DNA from 3 places in the Agarivorans sp. JK6 genome. Region 1 is predicted to be linked to each of the others. Evidence: predicted binding sites of a transcription regulator. Region 1 holds the regulator's gene; each other region holds the start of a gene.
The links. The regulator NrdR, encoded in region 1, represses ribonucleotide reductase genes. The targets are predictions, from matches to a motif close to AAACACNANATNTNGTGTTT.

Region 1 (10,189 bases):
GTTCCTTTAAGGGTCTATACTCGAATTTTTGTGTCGCTAAAGCATACACCCAAATTCGCTAATTTTATCTTCCGCTATGATACTGGCTTCGTAGATGGAAGCTAGCTTTGTAAGTCACTTTATGCGGCGGTTTTTTGATGTTGCATAGTAAAGCAGCATAAAGAGGTACTATCTGCTTGTTTTTAACAGAGATAGCCAGCAGGGCTTGTCGAATTTCGAAAGTAATAGTGGTATGTTGGAATCATCACAATTTGACACTGCAGATTAAATGAAACAGATTTTATTGGCCTGTGTTGCCCTATGTATGGCATTTTCAGTTTCAGCCTTAACTTATGATTTACCCGAAGATGGTAGTCGCCTGCTGGGCGGAAACCAATGGCACAGAGTGCAAAAAGGCGAAACTATTGCGCTTATCGCCGAGCGTTATGGTGTAGGTTTTTTAGCGGTAATGGCGGCGAATAAAGGGGTAGACCCTTTCTTACCAGAAGAAGATACCGAGCTTCTTATTCCCACTCAAATTTTGTTGCCCGATGTGGAGCGCAAGGGGGTGGTGGTAAATCTTGCGGAATTGCGTTTGTACTACTTCCGACCAAATAGCACCGAAGTAGATGTGTTACCCATTGGCATTGGCCGAATTGGCCGCGAAACGCCAGAGATGAGCACTTATATTAGTCAAAAACGAGAGCAACCTACTTGGACACCTACTCAAAATATTCGTAATGAATATGCAGCTAAGGGGATTATTTTGCCACCGGTTGTACAGGCAGGGCCAGAAAATCCACTGGGTGAATATGCTTTGCGTTTGGCTTACGGTAATGGTGAGTATTTAATTCATGGCACCAATAAAGAGTTTGGTGTTGGCCTGCGTGTTAGCTCTGGATGCATACGCTTGTTTCCCGACGATATCGAATATCTGTTTTCGCAGGTTAATCTGAAAACGCCGGTGAGGATCATTAATCAATCGATTAAACATTCACTCGAACCTAGTGGCGAGTACTTATTAGAAGTGCACCAGCCGCTTAATCGCTCTGAAGAAGAAGTGACCCAAGCAACTACCTTACAATTGAGTCGTGATGATATTAAGTTTATTACGCAAGCAGGAGTTGACTCGTCGGTGGTGAATCAAGCGCTGAAAAACCAGCAAGGCATTGCTTTGTCGGTAGGAGAAAATCGAGGATAAAAAAAAGGTGATGCTTAGCATCACCTTTTTTTACATCGCTTTAAACTTACTTAGTGTAAGAAGATGCGATGTTGTCGATACGTTCGTTAGCGCGCATCGCTTCAGCTTTAGCTTGGTCAGCACTCATTTGAGCTGACTTAATGTCGCCACTCAAAGAGCTTTGCTCTGCACGAAGAGCTGCAACTTCGTTTGATAGTGCATCAACTTTGTCGCTTAGAGATTGTACGTTGTTTTCTAAAGCGGTAGTGTTTGAAGAACAACCCGCTAGTAAAATGGTAGAAGCAATAGCGCCTGCAACTAAAAACTTATTCATGGTAAGTCCGTCCTTTATATTCAATTCTAACGATTGTTAGCAATCGTTGATTCGTTTAAGCAAAGCTATTCACTGCAATTGAGTGAGCCGCTGGTATGATTATGGCTCAATATGAGCAAGCTGCAAGCGTTTGTTAGTAAAACCAAAAAAAAATAAGGCGAATACAGTTATTTAAGTTGATTTGTTAACATTTATTTAACAAAGAGCGTCGCCGCCTAGAGACATTTTAAATAACAGCTAGCTAATTGTTAGTTAGCGCTTTTACACTGCTTACTAGATTGTTTCTTAATATGCTTAAATTCTGCTTGCTGATTGGCTTTGTTTTGATATCGCACAGGCAGGCTTTTTACCACAATTAAGTAGTCACCTAATGCTTGTTTTTGTTGCTCGCTTAACTCAACAAACTCACTGTGGTTTATCGCCACTAAAGAACTAACTTTTTTACCTTCGAGGCGTTGTTCTACTCTTGAGTAGGTGCCTTGCCGTTGTTCAATATGAAAGTTGCCCACCGTGTGCATCACTTGTTGAGTAGTTTGAGACTGCAGTTGTAGAGCGATAGATTCTGCCATTGTTTCGTCCCAAGCTAACATAGCAAAAAAGTGATTTTTGCTTTGTTCGCTATCGCCATGGTGGGCGTTGCCAAACAGTCGCTGTTGGTAGGCCGGATCGTTGGTTGTAAAGTCTTGGGCAAGTTTGCTGCGTTCAGATTCTTCTAAGCCCTCTAAATATCCTAAGCCTTGCTGACCAATACAGCGAACATGCTCGCGAGGCGCATTGGCTGCAACTACCTTGAGTTGTTTATCTTTGGCGAATTCAACTAGCGGCCGATAATCAGAGCGGTAGTTATCCCAGGCTTTGGTTTGTTTGATAAGCCATTCTTCACCTATTTCGTCGGCTAAGTAGCTATCTAATAAAGCTTGTTGGCTGCGATTAAATTGCTCCATCGATAAACTAATTTGGTTTTGTTGCTGATATAGAGCTTCCAATAAACGTAGTTGAGCTAAGTGGATAGCGGGATGACTATGGTATTCGCCAAATAATATCACCTGAGAATCAGCCAGTTGCTTGGCAAGTGATTGGGTGTTTTCAACAATTTGTTGGTCGTTTGGGTTGTACAATGCGTAGTCATAGTAAGTCTGCAATTGAATATTTGCAGATGGCGTTGCTTGCTCTACAGGTGGAGTAGCGCTGCAAGCCGATAGAAAGAAAAGTGACAAAATGAGGCCTGAGAGGCGAAGTGACATAATATAAACTCTAATTGTAGATGATAATCATTATCATCTTAACCTTTGTTGGGCTGAGATGTAATGCTTAAATTAACGTGAATTTATTTCATAAAGATCAAAGCAGCTAGTGAGAAAATTGCAAATTCAATAGGCTAAACGCACACTACAGCTTCCAAGGCAGCTAGCGTTTTATTGTTACATTTGTTCATTTGAATAGCGTTAATGGTAAAAAATTTTGCTGTGATCTGAAAAGGACTCAGGTTAGAATGCGCCTTCGAAAAATCACCCACCAACATGTAACAAAAGAGTCAGGAGATACTGATGTTAAAGCGTGATATGAATATCGCCGATTACGATGCCGAATTATGGCAAGCCATTACTAAAGAAGAAGTTCGTCAAGAAGAGCACATTGAGCTGATTGCTTCTGAGAACTATGCCAGCCCACGAGTAATGGAAGCGCAAGGCTCTTACCTTACTAATAAGTACGCCGAAGGATACCCTGGTAAGCGTTACTATGGTGGTTGTGAGTATGTAGATAAAGCAGAAGTGCTAGCCATTGAGCGCGCCAAGCAACTATTTGGTGCCGACTACGCAAACGTGCAACCACATGCTGGTTCACAGGCTAACTCAGCTGTATTTATGGCTTTGCTTAAAGCAGGTGACACAGTACTAGGCATGAGCTTGGCTCATGGTGGTCACTTAACTCACGGTGCAAGCGTTAGCTTCTCGGGTAAAATCTACAACGCCGTTCAGTACGGGATTAACCCAGAAACTGGCGAGTTAGACTATGCAGAAGTTGAGCGTTTAGCTAAAGAACACAAACCTAAAATGATTATTGCTGGCTTCTCAGCATACTCAGGTGTGGTTGATTGGCAGCGTTTCCGCGATATCGCAGACGAAGTAGGTGCTTACCTATTCGTAGATATGGCGCACATTGCTGGTTTAGTAGCTGCTGGCTTGTATCCAAACCCAGTGCCAGTTGCTGATGTAGTAACAACGACTACTCACAAAACACTCGCTGGCCCACGTGGTGGTTTGATTTTGGCGCGTGCCAACGAAGAAGTAGAGAAGAAGCTTAACTCTGCAGTATTCCCTGGTGGTCAAGGCGGTCCTTTGATGCATGTTATTGCTGCAAAAGCGGTAGCGTTCAAAGAAGCGATGGAGCCAGAGTTCAAGCAATACCAGCAAAACGTATTAGATAATGCCAAAGCTATGGTAGCTGTACTGCAAGAGCGCGGTTACAAGATTGTGTCTAACGGTACAGAAAACCACTTGTTCTTGGTTGATCTCATCGACAAAGACATTACTGGTAAAGATGCCGACGCGGCACTAGGCCGTGCCAACATCACAGTAAATAAAAACTCGGTTCCAAACGATCCGCGTTCTCCATTCGTAACCAGTGGTTTACGTATTGGTACTCCAGCAATTACTCGTCGTGGCTTAGATGTAGCTGCTTCTAAAGAGTTAGCTGGTTGGATTTGTGATGTATTAGATAATTTACAAGACGAAGCGGTAATTGAGCGCGTTAAAGGCCAAGTGTTAGAACTTTGCCAGCGTTTCCCGGTCTACGCTTAAGTAAGCATGTAAACGTCAGGGATTGACGAGATAAAAGAAAGGAGGCTTTATGCCTCCTTTTTTGTATTTGTTTGTTAGGGTCTGTTGATTTTTGCTGATGGTTTTTGCAGCAATTTATTCGCCATTTAGGCAAGGCAGTGAGTGTGCAGTTAAGTGGGCTTAATAATCACTCGCTAACGCTGAATAAATGGCTTAGAAATGGTGCCCGAAGGGTTCGGATAAGCGAACTTTACTCTTTGTTGAGCACTTCTTGCTTAGCCCACTAGGCTTATAAGTGCTCGCCGCGATTAAAGCCCGCTTATCTCGAACAAAACTTCAACACCAAAGATCAACAGACCCTAGTAAAACTACGGATTATTAAGATTAAATGTGAATAGGAACACAAACCAAGGAGGGATAGGCTGGGTTTTAGCCTGAGAATTAGACAGTTGGTACTGAAATTGCTCAGTTTTTAAGACCTAATTGATAAGTCAAATTACCAGCGCTAAAGGGTAATTGCAGAAGAGAGAGAATCACCATGGACATGAATCCTGTGGCTAGTGCAAAACGATTAATGATTATGCAGTTTGTAATTTGGGGCAGCTTTATGTTGTTCATCATTTCTTAATATTTGCACATTAAAGATATCCCTTGGCAATGGAATTGCCTGATTCCGCTTGTTTAAGCGAAGGGTTAGTGAGCGTTAAGCGCTTGCCTTGATTAAGGTGAGTAGTACAGGCCACTCTAAGTAAAGATGTAAAATTACCTACCTTTTCTTCTCGTTGTAATACCTCATGGTAAATTTGCGTTAAAAAGCCCGCCAAACTAAGGTTAGCCTCTTCGGCTATTTGCTCCAGTAGTTGCCAAAATATCGCTTCCAAACGAATACTGGTTACTACGCCATCTAAACGCACCGACCGAGACTTCAATTCAAACAGTTCTGCTTCGGCGCCAGAATAAATTTCACACATTGGCAATCCCACCATGATCAAACCGAAGTCTAATCATGGTATACAAAATCAACTTTTGCCGTTTCAATTTAGTATTAAGCCAATAGCTTATTAAATTGCGCTAGCCATTGCGGGTGAGCTGGCCAGGCTGGTGCGGTGACCAAGTTCCCATCGGTAAGGGCTTGGTCAACGGCTATATCGGCATAGTCGCCGCCAGCCGCTGTCACTTCAGGCGCACAAGCCGGGTAGGCAGAAATGTGTCTGCCTGAGGCAATACCTGCCGCTGTTAATAGCTGTGCACCATGGCATATTGCCGCTATCGGCTGTTGCTTAGCGGCAAAGGCTTGAATTATTTCTAATACCTTAGCATTTAAGCGTAAGTATTCCGGGGCCCGTCCGCCGGGCAATAATAGCGCGTCAAACTCCTCGGTATCGGTGTCAGCAAAATTGCCGTTGAGAGTGAAGTTGTGCCCCGGTTTTTCGGTATAGGTTTGATCGCCTTCAAAGTCATGGATGGCGGTTTTAATTTGTTCGCCAATGCGTTTCTCTGGGCAAGTTGCGATAACTTCGTGACCTACCATTTGCAGTGCTTGAAATGGCACCATTAACTCATAATCTTCAACAAAATCACCTGCAATAATCAGTATCTTCGCCATGACGCTTTCCTTAACAAGTTGTTTACATTTCTAGTGCAGCCTAACTTGAGCGGTACGCTAAGCGGTAGTAATTGGTTACTACGCAAGCGCTATTTGCTTATATATGAAGCTTAACTTTAAGCTAATCAGACTCTTAACAAGCGAAGGACTAAACAGTAAGTAGTTGCTTCAGTGATTAAACTGAGAGCTATTTCTCATTTTTTCTTCCTTTACTAAGTTAGCGCCATTCTCTTTAGACAAAGCCTTATCTAAATAAAGGAATTGTGGGCATTTTCGATAGTTACGCTTTAGCTAACCTGTACCTCTGACGGTTTAGCAGATAAAATTGCCGGATACTCGAATAAGGGATCGCCCATGCATTGTCCATTTTGTTCTGCTCATGAAACTAAGGTTATTGACTCGCGTTTGGTTGCCGATGGCCACCAAGTAAGAAGGCGTCGTGAATGCTTAGAATGCCATGAGCGCTTCACTTCTTTTGAAGTGGCCGAGTTGGTAATGCCACGAGTGATTAAAGGTAATGGCATTAGAGAGCCTTTTAACGAAGAGAAAATGCGTGCAGGTATGATGCGTGCATTGGAAAAACGCCCAGTAAGCGTTGACCAAGTAGAGCAAGCGGTAAACAAAATTAAGTCGCAGCTGCGGGCGACTGGCGAACGTGAAGTTGCCACTAAGTTTATTGGCAAGATTGTTATGGAACAGTTGATTGGCCTAGATAAAGTGGCCTACGTGCGTTTTGCTTCGGTTTATCACTCTTTTGAAGATATCAAAGAATTTAGTGACGAAATTGCTAAGTTGGAAAAGTAAGTGAGTTTTAGCGTTCAAGATTGCCAGTGTATGGCAAAGGCCATTGCGCTTGCCAAGCGCGGAAAATATACCACGGCACCCAATCCTAATGTGGGCTGCGTATTAGTAAAAGATGGTCAGATTATTGGTGAAGGTTATCACCGTAAAGCCGGTGAAGGGCACGCCGAAGTGAATGCCGCGGCGGATGCTAAACAACGTGGTTTTAGCCTAAAGGGGGCAAGCTGTTATGTCACTCTTGAGCCCTGCAGCCATGTAGGTAGAACGCCAGCTTGCGCCACAATGTTAGTAGAACAACAAGTGGCCGAAGTAGTGATTGCCATGGTTGACCCTAACCCACAGGTTGCTGGGCGCGGGATTAAGCGCCTTGAAGAGGCTGGCATTAAAGTTCGTACCGGTCTAATGGAGCATTCAGCGCGTGCGCTTAACCCCGGATTTTTGAGCCGCGTTGAGCGTAAACGTCCTTTTGTTCGCTTGAAACTTGCTGGTTCTATCGACGCTAAAACAGCCTTAGCCAATGGCGAAAGCAAGTGGATCACCTCGGCTCATTCTCGCAGCGACGTGCAACGAGAACGGGCCGCTAGCCATGCTATTTTATCCACCGCTACTACGGTTATTCGCGATAATGCCAGCCTAAACGTGAGATTTAATGAGCTGGGTAGCCTTGCAGAGCAACTTGATGAAACACTGCTACGTCAGCCATTGCGGGTGGTTATTGACCGTAAACAACGTTTAGCAGAAGCAGCTCAAGACCTTAATATTTTTAAAAATAGTGAGTCTTTGTGGTTGGCTGGCCATCAATCACAAACGCAACTGCCAGCCGCAAAACAGCTGGTGATTGAAGACTCGCCAAATTTTTTGCCGCAATTAATGCAGCAGCTAGCTGAAGCAGAAGTAAATGATATCTGGGTTGAAGCTGGGGCTAATTTTGCTGCAGCCCTGATTCAAGCTAACTTGGTTGATCAACTTATTTGTTACCAAGCCGGTTTATTGATGGGAGCCGATGCTCACAGTTTAGTGGGGCTTGAGGGATATCAGTCGATGAGTGCGTTAAATTCTTGGCAATGCCTTGAAACTCGCCGAATTGGCCCCGACATTAAAACTATCTGGATCCCGCAAGCACAGGGCACACATTAATGTTTACTGGAATAATTGAAGCCCTAGGCAAGATTTCTCGGATTGAAAAACGCAGTGGTGACGTACGATTAAACATCGCCAGCGCTGGTTTAGATATGTCGGATGTAAGGCTTGGCGATAGCATCGCGGTAAATGGTATATGTTTAACGGTGGTCGATTTTAGCAATGAGCACTTTTGCGCCGATGTTTCTACCGAAACGTTAAGTTTAACTTCACTGGCTAAATGCAAACAAGGTGACAAGGTTAACCTTGAAAAAGCCATGCTCGCGACTAATCGCTTTGGTGGTCATATTGTCAGTGGTCATGTTGATGGCTTAGCAGAGGTAGTAAGCATTAGCCCCAGCGCACGTGCGATTAATATTTGGCTAAAGGTTCCTAATGATCTGGCGCGTTACATAGCCCATAAGGGATCCGTAACCGTAGATGGCATTAGCTTAACGGTGAACGAAGTACAGCAGCAACAGCTACGTTTAACCATTATTCCCCATACCGCTGAGCAAACAACCATTGGTGCTTGGTCGCCTGGGCAAAAAATTAACTTAGAAGTTGATGTTATCGCTCGCTATGTGGAGCGTTTAATCGGCTATGCTGATGAGAACATTAACGATTCAAAAATAAATACTGCATTTTTGGCGCAGCACGGCTTTATGAAATAGCTCGCCCCATCAAGATGCGCTAATAACAATAAATACTATCCCCAAAGGTAAGAAAGGTTTTGCTATGTCACTAAGCAGTATCGAAGAAATTATTGAAGATTTACGCCATGGAAAAATGGTGGTGCTAATGGATGATGAAGATCGAGAGAATGAAGGCGATCTCATCATGGCAGCCGATATGGTAACACCAGAGGCCATTAACTTTATGGCTACCTATGGGCGTGGATTGATTTGTTTACCCATGACTAAACAGCGCTGTCAGCAACTAAAGTTGCCACTGATGGTAGATGTTAATACCGAGCAGTTTGCTACTAATTTCACGGTATCTATTGAAGCATCGCAAGGCGTGACTACCGGAATTTCTGCAGCAGATCGCTCGCGCACTGTGCAAGCAGCCGTTGCCCGTGATGCTAAGCCTAGTGACATTGTTATGCCTGGCCATATCTTCCCGCTAATGGCGCAAGAGGGTGGGGTACTTACTCGCGCTGGACATACTGAAGCGGGAACTGATTTGGCAAGGTTAGCTGGTCGAGAACCAGCAGCTGTGATTGTTGAGATCCTTAATCAAGACGGCACCATGGCGCGTCGCCCAGATCTTGAGGTGTTTTGTAAAGAACATGGGTTAAAGATGGGCACTATCGCCGATCTCATCGAATACCGTAATAACAACGAAACCACTATTGAGCGAGTGGCAGAATGTAAAATGCCTAGCCGCCACGGTGATTTCAAGCTGATTACCTACCGCGATACCATCGATGAAAAAGTTCACTTTGTTATGCAAGCCGGCGAGATAAAAGAAAATGAAGCCACACTGGTACGCGTACACTTGCACAATACCTTTAGTGATTTATTAGGCAGTGACCGGGCTGGAAAGATGAGCTGGCCGCTGGATAAAGCGCTAGAAAAAATTGCTCAAGAAAATGGCGTGCTGGTGCTACTTAGTACCGATGATAAGGCCGATAATTTGATTGACCAAGTTAAAGCCTTTGCTCTGCAAGATCGCGGTGAGACTCCAGCCCAAAAGCAAGCGCACAGTGCTTCACGTACTGTTGGTGTAGGCTCTCAGATTTTGGCCGACCTCGGTGTAAGCAAAATGCGTTTATTAAGTTCACCTAAGCGTTATCACGCATTATCTGGCTTTGGTTTAGAAGTGGTTGAGTATATCGACCAAGAATAACTCGAGTATTAGTGAGAAATTATTTTATTAAGGGCCTAGCAGATTAGTTGTGCTAGAATAGCGCGATTTTTTTGATGGACTCAAAGAAAAGGCAGAATTAAGTATGAAAGTAATTGAAGCAAATTTAGCTACACCAAACGCTAAAGTGGCTATTGTTATCGCTCGTTTTAACAGCTTTATTAACGAGAGCTTGTTATCAGGCGCTGTGGATACGCTAACTCGTCAAGGCGGAATTAGCGATGACAACATTACTGTCGTTCGTGTACCGGGCGCAGTAGAGATACCACTGGCTGCTAAACGCATTGCAGCAAGCAAAAAGTACGATGCTATTATTGCTTTAGGTACAGTAATTCGTGGTGGCACTTACCACTTTGAATTAGTGGCTAATGAATGCCACAAAGGTTTAGCTCAAGTTATGATGGAATTTGATATTCCAGTAACTTTTGGCGTGCTTACTACTGAGTCTATCGAGCAAGCGATTGAACGCGCTGGCACTAAAATGGGTAATAAAGGTACCGAAGCTGCCCTAAGCGCTTTGG
Region 2 (10,189 bases), 380 kb from region 1:
CGCACACACCTTCGCGGCAATGATACTCCGGCGTAAAACCTGCTTGTTCATACGCTTCTAAGATGCTTTTGTGGTGGCTATCAACCACCACTTCTATTCCGCCTGCAATAACGCGGCCTTCTTTCTGAGACATTACAGCTCAAAGTCCTCGAAGTCGTCGATATCAATACTAGAGTCAATTTGCCCTACTAAGTAAGAGCTAATCTCTGCTTCTTGTGGTGCCACCTGCACGTTGTCTGATACCAACCAAGAGTTAATCCAAGGGATAGGGTTGCTGCGATCTTCAAAGCAAGGTAACAAGCCCACCGCTTGCATGCGTGTATTGGTAATGTATTCAACGTATTGGCAAAGAATGTCTTCATTTAACCCAATCATCGAGCCATCTTTGAATAGGTATTTTGCCCATTCTTTTTCTTGCTCTGCGGCATCGGTAAACATGCGCCATGCGTCTACTTCACACTCGGCAGCAATTTCGGCCATTTCTGGATCGTCTTTGCCTTCGCGCATTAGGTTAATCATGTGCTGAGTACCGGTTAAATGCAGTGCTTCGTCACGGGCAATTAGCTTAATGATTTTGGCGTTACCTTCCATTAACTCGCGCTCTGCAAAGGCAAATGAACAGGCAAAGCTTACGTAGAAACGAATCGCTTCAAGTACGTTCACCGACATTAAGCAAAGATATAGCTTTTTCTTAAGCTCTCGCACGGTGATGTTATGAACAACACCATCAACCTCATGCTCTCCTTCACCATGCAGGTGGTAAATAGAGGTGGCTTGAATCAGATCGTCGTAGTAACCGGCAATGTCGTTAGCGCGTTTGATGATCTCTTCATTTTCCATGATGTCATCAAATACTTCACCAGGATTGCCCATTACATTACGAATAATGTGGGTGTATGAGCGAGAGTGAATGGTTTCACTAAAGGCCCAAGTTTCAATCCAGGTTTCTAACTCTGGCAAACTAACTAGTGGCAATAAAGCTACGTTAGGCGAGCGGCCTTGAATGCTATCAAGCAGTGTTTGGTATTTAAGGTTACTAATAAAAATATGCTGTTCGTGAGCCGGCAGCTTGTTGTAGTCAATGCGGTCACGGCTTACGTCTACTTCTTCTGGTCGCCAGAAGAAAGACAGTTGTTTTTCGATTAGTTTTTCAAAAATCTCATGACGCTGTTGGTCATAACGGGCCACGTTTACAGGCTGACCAAAGAACATGGGTTCTTTGGTAGCATCGTTGGCATTTTGAGTAAAAATTGAGTAGCTCATCTACATTTTTCCTAAAAATTTCTTAATGCGCTTTAGCGCGTAAACTTGGCTTAAATCTTACATGCTCCGCCAGCGCAATCATCATCTTCTGGCTCTGGCTTCAGGTCATCTTGTTGGTCGCTAGCACCGTCACGGGTATTATGGTAGTACAGCGTTTTAACCCCATATTTGTAGGCGGTTAGCAAGTCGGCAATTAATGCTTTCATTGGTACGCGGTTACCTTCATAACGGCTTGGGTCGTAGTTAGTGTTGGCCGAGATACTTTGGTCAACAAACTTCTGCATTAGGCCAACTAGCTGTAAGTAACCTTCGTTGCTAGGAATGTCCCACAGCAATTCGTAGTTGTCTTTAAGTGCTTCAAACTCTGGCACTACTTGTTTCAAAATACCGTCTTTACTGGCCTTAACGCTAATAAAACCGCGAGGTGGCTCAATACCGTTAGTGGCATTTGAAATTTGACTAGAAGTCTCTGACGGCATTAAGGCAGACAGCGTTGAGTTACGTAAACCGTGGGTAGTAATCTCTTCGCGAAGCTCTTCCCAGTCGTAATGCAAAGGCTCATCGCTAAGCTTGTCTAACGACTGTTTGTAAGTATCGATAGGCAATATACCTTTCGAGTAGGTCGTCTCGTTAAACATTGGGCAAGCGCCTTGCTCTTTGGCTAAGCGCATAGAGGCCTTAAGCAACCAGTATTGAATTGCTTCAAAGGTGCGGTGAGTCAGGTTGTTGGCACTGCCATCGCTGTACTTAGTGCCATTTTTAGCAAGGTAGTAGGCGTAGTTGATAACACCTATTCCTAAGGTACGACGGCCATCAGAGCCCTTCTTAGCGGCTTTGATTGGATAGTCTTGATAATCTAGCAGGCTATCTAGAGCACGAACAGCAAGGTCAGACAGCTCTTCTAATTCATTTAAGTCTTCAATAGCGCCTAAGTTAAAGGCCGAAAGCGTACAAAGGGCAATTTCGCCATTTTCATCATGTACGTGTTGTAGCGGCTTAGTTGGTAAGGCAATTTCTAAGCAAAGGTTAGATTGGCGAACCGGTGCTTGTGCTGGGTCAAATGGGCTGTGAGTATTACAGTGGTCTACGTTTTGAATGTAGATCCGACCCGTTGAGGCGCGCTCTTGCATTAGCAACGAGAACAAGTCTACAGCCTTAATTTGCTCTTTACGGATGCTTGGGTCTTGCTCGTATTTTACATACAAGCTTTCAAACTTGTCTTGGTCTTCAAAGAAGGCATCGTAAAGCCCAGGAGCATCACTTGGCGAGAATAGGGTGATGTTTTCACCTTTTACCAAGCGTTGGTACATCAGTTTGTTAAGCTGCACACCGTAGTCCATGTGACGAACTCGGTTATCGTCTACACCACGGTTGTTTTTAAGAACTAAAAGTGATTCTACTTCTAAGTGCCAAAACGGATAGAAAATAGTGGCTGCACCTCCGCGAACGCCGCCTTGCGAGCAACATTTAACCGCTGTTTGGAAATACTTATAAAACGGAATACAACCCGTGTGGAAGGCTTCACCACCGCGAATTTCACTGCCTAAGGCGCGAATACGACCTGCGTTAATACCAATGCCCGCACGTTGAGAAACGTAAGTTACAATTGAAGAAGCAGTGGCATTAATTGATTCTAAGCTGTCGCCACACTCAATCAATACACAAGAGCTAAACTGGCGAGTTGGGGTACGCACACCCGACATGATTGGCGTAGGTAAAGAGATCTTAAATTTAGACGTCGCATCATAAAAGCGACGAATGTAATCAAGACGAACCGATTTGTCGTAGTGAGCAAATAAACATGCTGCTACCAAAATATACAAGAACTGGGCACTCTCGAAAATCTCACCTGTAACGCGGTTTTGTACTAGGTATTTTCCTTCAAGTTGCTTAACTGCGCCGTATGAGAAGTCCATGTCGCGCCAATGGTCGATAAAGTCGTCCATTTGGGCAAATTCTTCAGGGCTGTAGTCTTTAAGCAAATGCATGTCGTAGCGGCCAGCTTCACACTGTTTTACTACGTGGTCGTAAAGCTTAGGTGGTTCAAATTGACCATAGGCTTTTTTGCGTAAATGGAATACTGCTAAGCGAGCGGCCAAAAATTGGTAATCTGGCGTTTCTTGAGAAATTAAATCTGCCGCAGCCTTAATAATGGTTTCATGAATATCTTTAGTGGCCATGCCATCGTAGAACTGGATATGAGACTTAAGTTCTACCTGCGATACCGAGACATTTTTAAGGCCTTTAGCGGCCCAAGTTATCACTCGGTGAATCTTGTCTAAGTTGATCGCTTCTTGTTTACCGCTGCGTTTGGTTATCAGAAGATCTTTATTCATGAAGGGGAGGCCCTGTTATCCTAATTTCGCTACTGCTGATCTAGTACTGCTATTTTTCCTTAGCCACTAGATATAGTGTTTTCAAATTTTATGGATACAAGATAATGAGGTTTTGGCTTTTTCGCAAGTCTTGGCAAAGTTGAAGATATTGTGTATAACTTGCAAATAACTCGGCTATGTTAGTAGTTACTAACTAGCTATCTATATAAGCTGACTAAGCTTGCATTAATGCAAGTTTTTTTTCGTAAAATTTTACTCAAAAAATTTATTTTTATAAAACTTGAACTTGCTTACAAATCGCCCAGCCAGTCGATTATTGTTTGTTCGAGCTGTTCACTTTTTTGGCAGTGAATATTTGCAGCCCATTGCTCAACTTCGTCTTCTTCAGAGAGATAACCCCAAAGGGCCAATAGAGTAGTCATATTGGTATTATTGCCCGCCTGAATATCGCGCTCAGCATCGCCCACATATAAGCAGTTCTCAGGCTTAACCTTTATGATTTGGCAAGCCAAAAGCATGGGTGTAGGGTCGGGCTTACGTAGTGGCAGAGTATCACCGCCAACCAATACGCCAGACTGTTCAAACTCGGGGAAGAAGCGAAGTAACTGCTTACTTAAACCCTCGGGTTTATTAGTAATTACACCCCAAGGAATCTGGTGTTGGTTAAGCCATTGTAAAGCTTGTTTAATTCCGGGGAAAAAATCGGTGCCTTGGCAGATGTTTTGCTCGTAGTAGTCAAGTAATTGTTGGCGTAATTCAGCTTGGGGCTGTTGCTCCCAAAGGCTGCCAAAGCCAGCTTTTAGCAAACCGATAGCGCCGTGAGAGCTAAGCTGACGCGCTTGGGCTAAGCTGAGTGGCGCCTGTTGGTGTTGCTCTAGCACATAGTTAGCAGCAGCGCCTAAGTCTGGTGCAGTGTCAAGTAAGGTACCATCAAGGTCGAACAGTACCGCCGCTTGCTTATTCATTATTGCTCCGGTTTAGCTAATTGCACCATGTAGTTAACATCTACGTTTCGACTTAAGCGAAAGCTTTCAATAATAGGGGTAAATTGCACACCACTAATGGCTTCGCTACGTAAGTTGCTTTGGTCGGCCCATGCTAGTAGCTCCGAAGGGCGGATGAATTTGTCATGTTGGTGAGTGCCATCGGGAACAATTTTTAGTAACTTCTCGGCAGCCAGAATCATATAAAGGTAGGCTTTTGGCGTTCGGTTAATGGTAGAGACAAATACTTTACCGCCGGGTTTAACCATGCTGGCACAAGCGGCAATCACTGAGCCTGGGTCCGGTACGTGTTCTATCATCTCCATGCAGGTTACTACATCGTAGTGCGCCTGATGGGCTTCGGCATGCGCTTCTGCGGTGGTTTGCAAGTAGTTAAGTTGGCTACCGGTTTCTAAAGCATGTAGTTTGGCGACTTCAATTTGTTCTTTGCCCATATCAATAGCAGTAACGTCGGCACCGCGTACTGCCATGCTTTCGGCTAAAATGCCGCCACCGCAGCCTACATCAAGTACTTTTTTGCCAAATAAGCCTGCCGCGCCGCGCTCAATATAATCTAAACGCAGTGGATTGATTTGGTGAAGGGTTTTGAATTCCCCTTGTTTATCCCACCAACGTGAGGCTAAGCCTGCAAAATGTGCAATTTCTTGATGGTCAACATTTTCGTTGCTTTGAGGGTGTTCCATAAACTTGTCAATCCACGTCAGTATTTGTAGGCATTATAAGAACTTGTTCATTGCAGTCACTAGCTTTTGTTCAATTCTTGAGTTTTTTCATTTTTCTAACTGAAAAGAGCGACATCAAGCCTGTTAAGGCCGTTATTTTATGGTAAAGTTTGCGATTACGCTGAGTAATTGTAAAAAGCAATAAAAACGAAGGATTTTGTCGTCTATGAGCGATCTTGCAAAAGAGATTACGCCGGTCAATATTGAGGATGAGCTAAAGAGCTCATATCTTGATTACGCCATGAGCGTTATTGTGGGGCGCGCCTTGCCAGATGTACGTGATGGTTTAAAACCAGTACATCGCCGGGTGCTTTACGCAATGAATGTTTTGGGTAACGACTGGAATAAACCCTATAAAAAATCTGCCCGTGTGGTAGGTGACGTAATTGGTAAATATCACCCGCATGGTGATAGTGCTGTTTACGATACGATTGTTCGCATGGCGCAGCCATTTTCGCTGCGTTACATGTTGGTAGACGGTCAAGGTAACTTTGGTTCGGTGGACGGCGATTCTGCGGCGGCCATGCGTTATACCGAAATCCGTATGGATAAGTTAGCCCACTCTTTACTGGCCGACTTAGAAAAAGAAACCGTAGACTTCGTACCTAACTACGATGGTACAGAGCAAATCCCTGAAGTACTGCCAACTCGAGTTCCTAACCTATTGGTTAATGGTTCTTCTGGTATTGCGGTAGGTATGGCGACCAACATTCCACCACACAACTTAACCGAAGTGGTTAACGGTTGTTTGGCAATGATTGAAAACCCAGACATCACTATTGATGAGCTGATGGAATTTATTCCAGCGCCAGATTTTCCAACCGCCGGTATCATTAACGGCCGCGCTGGTGTTATTCAAGCTTACCGAACCGGTCGTGGCAAAGTTTCTATTCGTGCTAAAGCCGAAGTGGTTACCGAGAAAAACGGTAAAGAAACCATTATTGTTCACGAGATCCCTTACCAGGTGAACAAAGCTCGTTTAATCGAGAAGATGGCCGAGCTGGTTAAAGATAAAAAACTAGAAGGTATTTCTGCTCTACGTGATGAGTCTGATAAAGACGGTATGCGTATTGTGGTCGAGCTTAAGCGTGATGCAGTGGGTGAAGTTGTACTAAACAACTTGTACTCACAAACGCAAATGCAGGTATCTTTTGGTATGAATATGGTGGCCTTGGATAACGGCCAGCCTAAGATATTCAACCTGCAAGAAATGATCGAGTGTTTCATTCGCCACCGCCGCGAAGTGGTTACACGTCGTACCGTATTTGAATTGCGCAAAGCGCGCGATCGCGCCCACATCCTTGAAGGCTTAGCCATTGCGTTAGCTAATATCGATGAGATTATTGAGCTAATCAAAACCTCACCAACGCCTGCTGAAGCAAAAGCTGCATTAGTGGCTAAAGGTTGGGATTTAGGCGCAGTATCAGCAATGTTAGAGCGTGCTGGTGATGACGCGGCTCGCCCAGATTGGTTAGAAGCTGAATTTGGTATTCGTGATGGCCAATACTTCATCACACCAATTCAAGCTCAAGCAATTCTAGACTTACGTTTACACAAGTTAACCGGTCTAGAACATGAAAAAATCATTGGCGAATACAAAGACCTGTTGGAACTTATCGCCGAATTACTGCACATTTTAAATAGCCCTGAGCGTTTGATGGAAGTAATTCGTGACGAACTTATCGAAGTGCGTGAGCAGTTTGGTGATGAGCGTCGCACCGAGATTTCTGCCAACAGTGCTGATATTTCTCTAGAAGACTTAATTAACGAAGAAGACGTGGTAGTAACCCTATCTCACGAAGGCTACGTTAAGTACCAGCCGTTGACAGAGTACGAATCTCAGCGCCGTGGTGGTAAAGGTAAAGCAGCAACTAAGATGAAGAATGAAGATTTCATCGAGAAATTGCTGGTTGCCAATACTCACGACACCGTACTGTGTTTCTCAACGGTGGGTAAAGTTTACTGGATGAAGGTTTACCAGCTGCCGCTGGCGAGTCGCCAAGCACGTGGTAAGCCAATTGTTAACTTACTTCCGTTAACCGAAGATGAGCGCATCACTGCTATCTTGCCGGTACGTGAGTACGAAGAAGACAAGTTCATCTTGTTTGCTACCGCTAACGGTACGGTTAAGAAAACACCGCTAACAGCATTTAAACGTCCGCTATCAAGTGGTATTCGTGCTATTAACCTTAATGATGATGACAAACTAATTGGCGTAGATATTACCAACGGTAATAACGAAATCATGCTGTTCTCTGATGCAGGTAAAGTGGTTCGCTTTAACGAGAAGCAACGTGATAGTGAAACGGGCGCAGTGAAGCTAGACCCAGAAACTGGCGAAGAGCTATTAGCATTGCGTCCAATGGGTCGTACCGCTGCTGGTGTTCGAGGTATTTCACTTGATGCTGGCCAGAAAGTGGTATCGTTGATTGTGCCAACCGGTGACGGTGATATTCTTACCGCTACAGAAAATGGTTACGGTAAGCGTACCAAGCTTGATGAGTACCCAGCTAAGAGCCGTGCAACTAAAGGTGTTGTTTCTATTAAGGTGAGTGAGCGTAACGGCCTAGTGGTTGGTGCGGTTCAGGTAACCGAAGCGCAAGAAATGATGCTAATTACTAACGGTGGCACCTTGGTGCGTACTCGAGTAAATGAAGTATCTCTAGTGGGTCGTAATACTCAAGGTGTTACTTTAATCCGTACTTCTGAAGATGAGAAAGTGGTAGGCCTTCAGCGTATCGATGAAATTGAAGAAGACGAGTTAGAAGAGCTAGCCGAAGGCGAGCAGGCGGCTGAGGTAAGTGATGCAGCACCAAGCGAGGATGCACCAAGTGCAGACGATGCTGGTGAGGCAGAGCCCGATCAGCAGTAAGCTAAAAATATAAAAACAACGGGCGGCTTTTAGCCGCTCGTTTTAGTTTAAAAAGATTATATGAACCACTTAAGTGGTCGCACACAACATAGAGTAAGAGATGTAGCATGGACAAAATCTATAACTTTTGTGCTGGTCCTGCGATGTTACCTGAAGCGGTAATGAAGCAGGCGCAAGCCGAGTTTTGTAACTGGCAAGGTCTAGGTGTATCGGTGATGGAAGTTAGTCACCGTGGTAAAGAATATATCGCTATGGCCGCCGAGGCCGAGCAAGATCTCCGCGATTTATTAAATATTCCAGATAACTACAAAGTGCTGTTTTGCCAAGGTGGTGGACGTGGTCAATTTGCTGCGGCGCCGCTAAACCTGTTGGGTGATAAAAAGTCAATCAGCTTTATTACTACTGGCCAGTGGTCTAAAGGTGCAGTAGCTGAGGGTGAAAAGCACGCCCAAGCGAGTGTATTTGACGCGCTAAGTAGCAATGAACAAGGACAAATCAGCGTAAAGCCAAGCGCTGAGTGGCAATTAGATAAAGACGCTGCTTATGTTCATTACTGCCCAAATGAAACCATCGAGGGCATTGCCATTGATGACATCCCCGATGTGGGAGACATGGTATTAGTCGGCGACTTCTCTTCAACGATTTTGTCGCAACCTATTGATGTGAGTAAGTTCGGTTTAATTTACGCTGGTGCGCAAAAGAATATTGGCCCTTCGGGTTTAGCGATTGCTATTGTGCGTGACGATTTACTCGATAACGCTCACCCATTAACACCAAATATCTTTAACTACAGCTTATTAGCGGGCAGTGATTCCATGTTTAATACCCCGCCTACCTATTCATGGTATTTAGCTGGCTTGGTGTTTAAATGGTTAAAGCAACAGGGTGGATTAACTGCAATGGCTGAGAAAAATGCAGCTAAAGCCGAGTTACTTTACTCATACATTGATAGTAGTGATTTCTACCAGAATAACGTTGCTCCTGAAAACCGTTCTAAAATGAATGTGCCTTTTCAGTTAGCGAATAGCGAGCTGGATGCCGCCTTTCTAGCCGAGTCTGCAGCCGCTGGATTGGTGACTTTAAAAGGTCACCGAATTGTTGGTGGGATGCGTGCAAGTATTTACAATGCAATGCCAATTGAAGGCGTGCAAGCCTTAGTAGACTTTATGGCTGACTTTGCCCAGCGTAATCGCTAAGGAATTTTCATGACGTGTGATTTTCATGCTTTAGCCAATCAAGGCATACAAGGTTTACACCCTTATCAAGCAGGTAAACCGACCGACGAGCTAGAACGTGAGTTGGGCATTAGTAACATTGTTAAGCTTGCCTCTAACGAAAACCCTCTGGGCATGAGCCCACTGGCCTTGGCTGCAATTGAAAAAGCCACCAGTGAACTAACTCGTTATCCAGATTCAAATGGCTTTTATTTAAAACAAGCGCTGGCTGATAAATACAGTTTGGCTGCTGAGCAATTTACCTTAGGCAATGGCTCAAATGATGTACTGGACTTAATTGCTAGAGTATTTGTGAGCAGCGAGCACGAAGTGGTGTTCTCACAACATGCTTTTGTTGTTTACCCAATTGTGACGCAAGCAATAGGCGCAAAAGCAGTAGTTGTTCCAGCCAAAGACTGGGGTCACGATTTAGAAGCCATGGCTGAAGCGATTACTGATAAGACCCGTTTGGTGTTTATCGCTAATCCTAATAACCCAACAGGTACTTTTCTTAGCAGTGACGCACTATATGGCTTTATGCAGAAGGTGCCAGAAAATGTAGTGGTGGTTTTAGACGAGGCTTATTACGAGTACTTGTCTGAAGACGAGCAGGCTCCTTCAACAAGCTGGTTAGCGCAGTTTAGCAACCTAGTGATTACTCGCACCTTTTCTAAGGCTTATGGTTTAGCTGGCTTGCGCGTTGGTTACGCTATTTCTAGCCCAGAGATTGCAGATTTACTAAACCGTTTACGTCAGCCGTTTAACGTGAATAGCCTTA
Region 3 (10,189 bases), 1.1 Mb from region 1:
CGGCGTTTAACTTCTTCTTGCTTACCATAGTTAAATGGTCGTGCATCAGGGCTACCCAAATAGCCACATACTCGTCGAGTAACAGACACCTTACTGGACTCGGTATTACCACAAGAAGGACACTCAAAACCTTTACTGGTGCAGTTAAACTCGCCAGTGAAGTCACATTCGTAACATTCGTCAATAGGCGTATTTGTACCGTAATACGGAACGCGACTATAGCTGTAATCCCAAACATCTTCTAAGGCTTCAGTATTGTGCTGCATGTTTGGATATTCACCGTAACAAATAAATCCACCACTAGTTACTGAAGGATATGGCTGTTCAAAATCTATTTTGTCGAAGGGGTTTACCTTCTTTTCTACATCTAAGTGGAAACTATTGGTGTAATACCCTTTATCTGTTACGCCCTCGATTACACCAAACTTTTTGGCGTCTAATCGGCAGAAGCGATCACATAAGTTTTCACTTGGAGTGCTGTATAAACTAAAGGCGTAACCACTTTCTTTTTCCCAACGTAAAGTAGCTTGTTTTAACGCAGTAACAATACCAATAGCTTTTTGTTGTAACTGTTTATTGTCGTAAACGTGTTCACTGTTTCCGTACAACGCGTTCACAGTCTCATGCAAACCGATGTAACCCAATGAAATTGACGCACGACCATTTTCGAAGATTTTAGATACATCATCTTCGGCATTTAACCGAACGCCACAAGCACCTTCCATGTACAAGATTGGGGCGACTTTAGCTTTAACGCCTTTAAGGCGAGAGATGCGGCTATCTAAACCATGTTTCGCAACACTTAAACGTTGTTCAAGTAATTCGAAGAAACGTTGCTCATCATCCTTAGCTTCAATAGCAATGCGAGGTAAATTTAAGCTCACTACACCAAGGTTATTACGACCATCGTGAATGTCTTTACCTTCTTCTTGGTAGTGACCTAAGAAACTACGACAACCCATAGGGGTTTTAAACGAGCCTGTCACTTCAACAACTTTGTCGTAGTTTAAAATATCTGGGTACATGCGTTTTGATGCACATTCCAAAGCCAACTGCTTAATATCGTAACTTGGATCTTCTTTCTTGTGGTTTAAGCCGTCTTTAATGGCAAATACCAGCTTAGGGAATACCGCCGTTTTGGCATTTTTACCTAATCCGGCAATACGGTTTTCTAAGATTGAACGCTGAATTAGTCGCGAGGCCCAGCAAGAGCCTAAGCCAAAACCAAAGGTAACAAATGGCGTTTGCCCATTTGCAGTGTGTAAGGTATTTACTTCATACTCTAAAGACTGGAATGCATCATGACATTCCTTTTCGGTTTGCGCTTTAGCGTAAGCTTCGGCGTCGGCTATTTGCCATTTTTTGGCAGTAGCTAAGTGTTTTTCATGACTTTTAGTGACGTAAGGCGAAAGAATCTCGTCGATGCGGTTAATCGTCGTGCCACCGTAAATATGGCTGGCAACCTGAGCGATGATTTGAGCGGTTACTGCGGTTGCCGTTGAAATTGATTTTGGGGTTTCAATTTCAGCGTTACCCATTTTAAATCCGCCGGTTAACATACCTTCTAAGTCAATAAGCATGCAGTTAAACATTGGGAAAAATGGTGCGTAATCTAAATCGTGAAAGTGAATTTCGCCGGTTTCGTGAGCTTTTACTACATCTCGCGGAAGTAAATGAGTTTTAGCGTAGTGTTTTGCAACAATGCCCGCTAACAAATCGCGTTGAGTAGGAATAACCTTACTGTCTTTATTCGCATTTTCGTTAAGTAACGCGGCATTGCTTTGTTCAACCAAACCGCGGATCTCAGCATTTAACACGCTGCGCTTTTCACGAGCAACGTCGCGGTCGTGACGATATTCAATGTAAGCACGTGCTAAAGTCTTGTTATCACTTTCCATTAAGTAGTTTTCAACAGATGATTGAATATCGTTGATATCTACTTCAGGTAAGTTCAAAAACTGTTCTGTTACTTGTTGGGCAATTTGCAATGCAACTAGGTTGTCCTTAACACCTAAAGCTTCAGCTGCTTTTAGCACTGCATCAACAATCCGCTTTGCGTCGTAAGGTACACGGCTTCCGTCTCGTTTTATCACGACTGTTTTCACGATTTACGCTCCAATTTCACTCACTCATTAAATAAAAAACTGTGGAACCCGCGCCACTAAAGGCTTCTAACAAAGAAACGCTCAAAAAAGCATCCAATGTGATGGTTATCCATATATTGTGGTTAAGGATTTTAGATCCCACTAGATATAGTAGTCGAGAGATTTTAAGGATAAAGCAAATACAAATGATCGAGATCAACCGAAGGGTAAAAAGTAAATTTAACCGCTCAAAAATGATTCACAACTCACAGCAAATTTTTAGCGCCTTTTCCACATTGAAGTCACGGTTGTTATACGCACCACAAACAAGGATAATAGCGGCTCGTTCCGCTGCATCTTATTTAAATGACTGAATATTTGTTGTTATTAATCAGTACCGTACTGGTTAACAATTTTGTGCTGGTTAAGTTCTTGGGTTTATGCCCATTTATGGGTGTGTCCAGCAAAGTAGAAACCGCCATCGGTATGGCCTTAGCAACCACTTTTGTGCTTACCCTTGCGTCAATGAGCTCCTATTTAGTAGAACAATACATATTGTTGCCACTAGATATTGTTTATCTGCGCACCATGAGTTTTATTTTGGTAATTGCCGTTGTGGTTCAGTTCACTGAAATGTTTGTACAAAAGGCCAGCCCTGCACTACACCGCGTATTAGGCATTTACCTGCCTCTTATCACCTCTAACTGTGCAGTATTAGGTGTGGCGCTACTAAACATTAATGAGCAGCATGATCTATTTGAATCAATTATCTATGGCTTTGGTGCAGCAGCTGGCTTCTCGCTAGTGTTAATTTTGTTCTCAGCAATGCGTGAACGCCTTGTGGTAGCAGATATCCCGCTACCTTTTAAAGGCGCGGCGATCGCCATGATCACAGCAGGGCTTATGTCTTTAGCCTTTGTCGGTTTTACTGGATTAATTAAGTAGTATGTTTAGATGTTAGAAGCACTTATTGCCATCACCTTTCTCGCCTTAGTATTTGGTGGAATACTGGGTTATGCAGCCATCAAATATAAAGTTGAAGGCAACCCCATTGCCGATCAAGTGGAAGCACTGCTACCTCAAACACAGTGCGGACAATGTGGTCATCCTGGTTGTCGGCCCTACGCTGAAGCCATAGCCAACGGCGAAGCAATAAACAAATGCCCACCAGGTGGCGAAGAGACTGTAGTAAAACTAGCAGAATTGCTAGGGGTTGAAGCGATCCCTCTGGATGAGTCAGCCGTAAAAGAAGATGACCGAAAGAAAGTGGCCTACATCGTAGAAGATGCATGCATCGGTTGTACCAAATGCATTCAAGCTTGCCCTGTAGATGCCATTATGGGCGCAAATAAACATATGCATACTGTTATTACTAAAGAATGTACTGGGTGCGAGCTATGTGTGGCCCCCTGCCCAACCGATTGTATTGAAATGCGCCCAATACCAACAACAACCAAAAACTGGGATTGGAAATTGAACCAAATAGATGTCGCAATCATCGAGGAACAAAAATAGATGGTGGCGTGGTTAGACAAAATTAAACAAGGTTTTACTTGGAACTACCAAGGTGGTGTCCACCCAGAAACCAATAAGCAGGATATCAACTGTGGTAAGCCTGAACTTATTAACCTGCCTAACGAGTTAAGCATACCTGTCCAACAACATATTGGCAGCGCAGGCAAACTACTCGTAAAAGTTGGTGATAAAGTATTACGCGGACAAGCCTTAACCGAATCTCAGTTCTTTCAAGCGCCACCAGTTCATGCGTCCCTTTCCGGTGAAATCATCGCGATTGAACCAAGAGTTTCTGCGCATGCTTCAGCCATTCCTGAATTAAGTGTCGTTATTCGCGTAGACAAAGTGCAACAAGATGCGCAATGGCCAAGCCCTCTGACTGATGAAGAATTAACTCCAGAAGCGATTTGCCAACGCGTTCATTTATCGGGTATTTCCGGTATGGGGGGCGCTGGCTTCCCTACTGCTTTAAAGATTACTCCGCATAAACCTTTAGACGTACTGATTATAAATGGCGCAGAATGCGAGCCCTATATTTCGGCCGACGATTGTTTAATGCAGAACTATGCCGCTGAGATTATCGGTGGTGTGGCCTTACTGCAAAAAGTACTCAAACCAGCGCTTACCATAGTTGCCGTCGAAGATGACAAACCCAAAGCCATTAAAGCGTTAGAAGCGGTTGGCAATCAAGATATCATCATTCGAAGCATCCCAACCAAATATCCCTCTGGTGGTGAAAAGCAGCTTATCCAAGTGCTTACTGGAAAAGAAGTTAAAGCTAACCAGCTACCTATTGACCTAGGTATGCTGGTGCAAAATGTAGGCACTGCTTACGCCGTCTATCAAGCTGTAACGCTAGGCGAACCGCTAATTTCTAGAGTTGTCACCCTTGCCGGTGATTTAGTCACTAGTCCTAGTAATTACTGGGTACCGATTGGCACAGCAGTAAGCGATGTGATCAACAAAAAGCTACAGGGTGAGCCTAACGCGCCAACCATTATGGGCGGTTCGATGATGGGCTTCATGCTCCCCAACAACCAAGCACCGGTGGTAAAAACAACTAACTGCCTGATTGTTAATAATCCGATGGCTGCTGAAAATGAATCACCGTGTATACGTTGCGGTGAATGTGCTCAAGCCTGCCCAATGGGCTTATTACCTCAGCAGTTGTATTGGTACGCCAAAGGGGACGAACTAAACAAAGCGCGCGATTTTAATATAATGGACTGCATCGAATGCGGAGCCTGCGCCTTTGTTTGCCCAAGCGAAATCTCTTTGGTACAACACTACCGAACTGCAAAAGCCAAAATACGTAGCGAAGACATTGCACAAAAAGAAGCCGATATAGCCAAACAACGCTTCGATGCACGCCAAGCTCGTTTAGAAAAAGACAAATTAGAACGTAAAGCGAAACACCAACAAGCCGCTTTACGCAGACAAGCGCAAGCAGAAGACAGCGCTAAACAAAATAAACCTGATCCTGTCGCAGCGGCCTTAGCAAGAGTCAAAAACAAGCAAGCAGCCAGTCCAGCAGCAAAACAAGATGAAACTGGTGAATGGGTACCTGATAACCAAGCGGCAATCGCCGCTAGAGAAGCTCGTAAAGCTGAGCGAAGAGCTCAAAAAGAAGCCAACGAGGGTAAAACCAGCGCTAACCCGGCAGTCGCTGCGGCCATCGCGCGGGCTAAAGCTAAAAAGCAGACTGATAGCAGTGAGTCGATAAGCGAGTCTAAGCCTAGCGCAAACCCAGCAGTAGCAGCGGCTATTGCACGGGCTAAAGCCAAAAAACAACAAAATCAAGATAACGATAACGAAACTACAGTTGAAGACAACACAATTAAATCGAGTAATCCAGCTGTGGCTGCTGCCGTAGCTAGAGCTAAAGCGAAAAAAGCACAAGCTCAACAACAATCGGAATCAACAACCGCCACTAATCCGGCCGTAGCCGCCGCTGTAGCAAGGGCTAAAGCTAAAAAACTGGCTAACAAAGAGGTAAGTGCGGATCAAGCCGACGACAATCTAAATAAGCCTGCGGCTAGATCTTCAGCAAACCCTGCTGTTGCCGCAGCAATAGCCAGAGCTAAAGCAAAAAAAGCCGCGCTAGCTGCAACTGAACATACCGACGAGTCTGTTGATGCTAGCAAGGCAAACGATCAGGATGATGAAGCTTTAGAGGTCACCCTTGCTAGTGAGCAATCGGTTCAACAAAATACTCAAGATAGTACTACTAATAACAACAACGCTAAGGCTAAGGCCATCGCAGCAGCGGTTGCAAAAGCTAAGGCCAATAAGAAAGCGGAGGCCGCAGCTGAAGCGCCCGCAAGCCCAGAAAAGCCAGCCAAAAAAGTTAACCCTGCGGTCGCCGCAGCAGTTGCTCGCGCTAAAGCTAAAAAACTAGCAGAACAACAGCGCGAAGAGAAAGATACCAATGAATAGCACTAACATAAAAAGCTCACCTTTCGTTAGAAAGCCCTTAAAAACTAAAACTTTGATGTTTTGGGTGATTCTTTGTCTTTTGCCAGGTTTATTAGTTCAAAGCTTTCATTTTGGAATAGGCACCATAACCCAAGTATTGCTGGCATCTATGGTTGCGGTGCTAAGTGAAACCTTAGTGCTTATATTACGTAAGCGACCTGTTTGGCCAACCTTAAGTGATAACAGCGCGCTAGTTACTGGCATTTTGATTGGTTTGGCACTTCCAGCCTATGCTCCCTGGTGGATTGCGCTTATTGGCAGTTTCTTTGCCATTGTTGTAGTTAAGCATTTGTATGGCGGTCTTGGACATAATATTTTTAATCCTGCTATGGCTGCTTACGTACTTTTATTAGTGTCTTTTCCAGTAACGATGACTAGCTGGATGCCTCCACAAAGTCTGTTAGTTGAAAGCTTAACTAGCATCGATGGTTTATCGCTTATTTTTAGTGGTTTTACCGTAGACGGCTTCAGCATTAAACAAATTGCCAGCATCGATGGCCATACCATCGCCACACCGCTTGATGAGATGAAAACACAACTTACTTTAGGTTTCACATCCAATGAAATATCAAGCCATGAGATTTACAGTAGTTTTGCAGGAATTGGCTGGCAATGGATTAATTTAGCCTACTTAGTAGGAGGTCTTGCGCTTATCTACTTAAAGGTGATTCGCTGGCATATTCCTTTGGCTTTTTTAACCACCCTATTTGTGTTGAGCCTACTTTCTGCAGCCATCAACCCTGACCATTCAATTCCAGTGCTGCTACAGCTGTTTTCCGGCGCAACCATGATTGGGGCATTTTTCATATTGACCGACCCGGTAAGCGCAGCAACGAGCAACCTAGGTAGGATTATTTACGCAAGCTTGGTTGCGTTATTGGTATTTGTTATTCGAAATTATGGCGGCTATCCAGACGCAATCGCCTTTGCTGTATTACTCGCTAATATGGCAGTGCCGATGATAGATCACTTCACCAAACCCAGAGTATATGGTTACGGCGAGGGAAATAGTAATGACAACTAAGCGCCAATCAATGACTAAAAATGCGGGGATGTTGGCCCTATTCGCCTTTGCATGCACCTTGTTAGTGGTCGTAGTTAATTACTTTACAGAGCCAAGAATTGAACAACAGGTTAAAGCGCAACTGATTAGGTCAACCAATGAAGTCTTATCAGAAGAGTTAGCTAATAGTACTTACCAGCAACGATGCATAGTAGTTAACGAGCCACAGTTTTTAGGTAACGATAAAGACCAAACCATCCGGCTTATTGAATTAAATCAAGAAACAGCAGCTTTCGTTTATCAAACAATTGCACCAGATGGTTACAGCGGAGAAATTCGCCTGCTAGTAGGTATAAATGCAGACTCAACTATTAGCGGTGTGCGTGTTGTACAGCACAACGAAACACCAGGCTTAGGCGATAAAGTTGAAACCAGAAAATCAGATTGGATTTACCAATTTAATGGACAACGTTTAATGGACGACAAAGATCCTCGTTGGGCTGTAAAAAAAGACGGTGGCCAGTTTGACGCCTTTACTGGCGCTACTATTACGCCGCGTGCTGTCATTAAAGCAGTGAAAAACGTGTTGATTTACCACTCCACAAATCAGCAAAGCATTAATGACAATGCGACAGATTGTTAAAGGAGTTATTTGATGAGCGAATATAAACAATTAGCTTGGCAAGGCCTTTGGAAAAACAATCCTGGTTTAGTTCAATTGCTCGGCTTGTGCCCTCTTCTCGCAGTTACCTCGACGGTAACCAATGCACTTGGTCTGGGGGTTGCCACCATGCTGGTACTGATAGCCTCAAACACAACGGTATCACTGATACGTAAATGGGTGGCTAAAGAGATCCGCATCCCAGTATTTGTAATGGTTATTGCGTCCTTTGTGACCTGCATACAACTGTTAATGAATGCCTATACCTACGGCTTGTACCAAAACTTAGGAATATTCATTCCGCTCATAGTGACCAACTGCATCATCATCGGTAGAGCCGAGGCATTTGCTGCACGTAACAGTGTTAAGCCAGCTGCGTTCGACGGATTAATGATGGGAATTGGTTTTGGTTTGGTACTTGTTGCAGTAGGAGCAATTAGAGAGCTTTTAGGAAATGGCAGCTTGTTTTACGGAATTGAACTGCTGTTAGGCGAATGGTCGTCTTTTTTATATGTTCAAATCGTTGATTTTAACGAACACTTTTTGGTTGCGATACTTCCTCCTGGTGCATTTTTGGTGATGGGCTTTATCATCGCTCTAAAAAATGTCATAGATAACCGCGCTAAAACCAAACAAGCTGCGTCAGAAACCCTTTCAAACAATACTCAAAGCGCATGAATAAACAGAAAAGATTAGAAATCCTAACTCGACTTAGAGATAACAACCCACATCCAACTACAGAGCTAAACTTTTCTAGCCCTTTCGAGCTACTTGCTGCTGTATTGTTATCTGCTCAGGCCACCGACGTATCGGTGAACAAAGCTACCGACAAGCTTTACCCAGTTGCTAATACCCCCCAAGCTATTTTTGACTTAGGGGTAGACGAGCTTAAAACTTATATAAAAACGATTGGCTTGTTTAACTCTAAAGCAGAGAACTTAATAAAAACCTGCAAGATCCTAATTGAACAACACGGTGGAGAAGTTCCAGAAAGCCGAGAAGCCTTAGAAGCATTGCCAGGCGTGGGCAGAAAAACCGCCAATGTAGTGCTAAATACTGCCTTTGGCTGGCCAACTATCGCAGTAGATACACATATATTTCGGGTTTCTAACCGCACCAAATTCGCCATGGGGAAAAATGTTGATTTGGTCGAAGACAAATTACTAAAGGTAGTGCCAAAGGAATTTAAAGTAGATGTGCACCACTGGCTTATTCTGCATGGCCGCTATACTTGTGTAGCACGAAAGCCACGTTGCGGCTCGTGCATTATTGAAGACTTATGTGAGTTTAAAGATAAAATCGATTAAGTGAATCACCCAGCGTATTTCAGCGATATATCAGTACCTTAGATAAAGTTAGTTCAGCGAGACTATTGGCCGGTTACGCCAAAGCTTGCTGCGATTCTTAATAAATTATAAATACTGATTCAATTGAATGCCCATTTATCAAAATAACGAAACATACTAAATTTGCTCTCAAGCAATTCGGGAACTCCCGGTTGCAAAATCAGGAGAGCATAGATGAAAAATGCAGCTGTAAACGTAAGCAGTCAATTAGAACAAGCCCGAGCGTTAACCCTACCCTCTAGACAAGAAATGCTTGCACGTTCTCCTTCTGTTAACGCTTTCTGGAATAATAACCAACAACTACTAGTTAGTGCTTGGAAAGAGTGGGAAACCTCAAGAAATGGCTCGATACTTGAGTCTAGTGAAACTCTAATAGATGAAAAACTACAAAGCGCAGTAAACTCTGCTTGGGATGACCCGTCAACGGAAAACCAAGTTAAAGATCTGTGGCAAGAAGCTGCCCCAGGTGTATACACTGCACAGTTTTTTAAACCAGAAAAACTTATTGAATTACGCCACTACCTAGATAGCGTAGCTACAGCAGGCATTCCTTTAAAGCCACCTTATGGAATCGTGTTAAATAGACATGGGGCTATGCTTGACGAACGCTCTGAAGGCTACCTTGCTGCCCCTAGTTTTCAGGCGTTTTACCGCAAACTACTCGATAAGTATATGCGTCCAATCGCTCGCCTGTTGTTCCCTGAAGTATACGGATATGACAGCCAAACATTTGGTTTTTCTATTCAGTGGCAAGCAGGAATGGACACTTCATTAAGGCTTCATACCGACGCTTCATCGGTAACAATGAATATTAATATGAACTTGTCCGATGAAAAATTTACGGGCTCAGAAGTTGATTTTTATGATCCTATTACCGGAAGTATTAAAAGACTTTCTTTCGAACCGGGTACAGCGATGATTCATCGTGGCAATGTACCTCATGCTTCACAAGCAATACGAAGCGGTGAACGTTCTAACACGGTGCTTTGGTTATATGGCGACCAAATGCAAACGCCGTATGCCAGCAAGCAACAAAATCCAGTTTCTGCTAGGGAGCGTTGGAGTATACCTTCTGGGGTGCGTGACAGAAGTGCGCCGTTCTAAA

Region 2: a site for NrdR is predicted at 3,661-3,680, ahead of nrdA (class 1a ribonucleoside-diphosphate reductase subunit alpha). Genes of this name have one in related genera too.
Region 3: a site for NrdR is predicted at 2,242-2,261, ahead of nrdD (anaerobic ribonucleoside-triphosphate reductase). Genes of this name have one in related genera too.

Annotation. Positions count from the first base shown of each region.
Region 1 is NZ_CP113525.1:1,281,687-1,291,875, forward strand. Features, by position in the region: gene OV592_RS06040 (L,D-transpeptidase family protein) at 269-1,180, shown strand; gene OV592_RS06045 (Lpp/OprI family alanine-zipper lipoprotein) at 1,227-1,493, opposite strand; gene OV592_RS06050 (ChaN family lipoprotein) at 1,742-2,737, opposite strand; gene glyA (serine hydroxymethyltransferase) at 3,041-4,294, shown strand; gene OV592_RS06060 (ribbon-helix-helix domain-containing protein) at 4,912-5,244, opposite strand; gene OV592_RS06065 (DJ-1/PfpI family protein) at 5,319-5,879, opposite strand; gene nrdR (transcriptional regulator NrdR) at 6,234-6,683, shown strand; gene ribD (bifunctional diaminohydroxyphosphoribosylaminopyrimidine deaminase/5-amino-6-(5-phosphoribosylamino)uracil reductase RibD) at 6,684-7,817, shown strand; gene OV592_RS06080 (riboflavin synthase) at 7,817-8,473, shown strand; gene ribBA (bifunctional 3,4-dihydroxy-2-butanone-4-phosphate synthase/GTP cyclohydrolase II) at 8,538-9,650, shown strand; gene ribE (6,7-dimethyl-8-ribityllumazine synthase) at 9,754-10,189, shown strand, end outside.
Region 2 is NZ_CP113525.1:1,661,460-1,671,648, forward strand. Features, by position in the region: gene yfaE (class I ribonucleotide reductase maintenance protein YfaE) at 1-133, opposite strand, end outside; gene nrdB (class Ia ribonucleoside-diphosphate reductase subunit beta) at 133-1,263, opposite strand; gene nrdA (class 1a ribonucleoside-diphosphate reductase subunit alpha) at 1,314-3,599, opposite strand; gene OV592_RS07880 (HAD family hydrolase) at 3,890-4,564, opposite strand; gene ubiG (bifunctional 2-polyprenyl-6-hydroxyphenol methylase/3-demethylubiquinol 3-O-methyltransferase UbiG) at 4,564-5,286, opposite strand; gene gyrA (DNA topoisomerase (ATP-hydrolyzing) subunit A) at 5,492-8,197, shown strand; gene serC (3-phosphoserine/phosphohydroxythreonine transaminase) at 8,305-9,393, shown strand; gene hisC (histidinol-phosphate transaminase) at 9,403-10,189, shown strand, end outside.
Region 3 is NZ_CP113525.1:2,350,136-2,360,324, forward strand. Features, by position in the region: gene nrdD (anaerobic ribonucleoside-triphosphate reductase) at 1-2,105, opposite strand, end outside; gene rsxA (electron transport complex subunit RsxA) at 2,451-3,029, shown strand; gene rsxB (electron transport complex subunit RsxB) at 3,039-3,599, shown strand; gene rsxC (electron transport complex subunit RsxC) at 3,600-6,035, shown strand; gene rsxD (electron transport complex subunit RsxD) at 6,028-7,098, shown strand; gene rsxG (electron transport complex subunit RsxG) at 7,088-7,720, shown strand; gene OV592_RS11005 (electron transport complex subunit E) at 7,733-8,416, shown strand; gene nth (endonuclease III) at 8,413-9,045, shown strand; gene OV592_RS11015 (2OG-Fe(II) oxygenase) at 9,259-10,188, shown strand.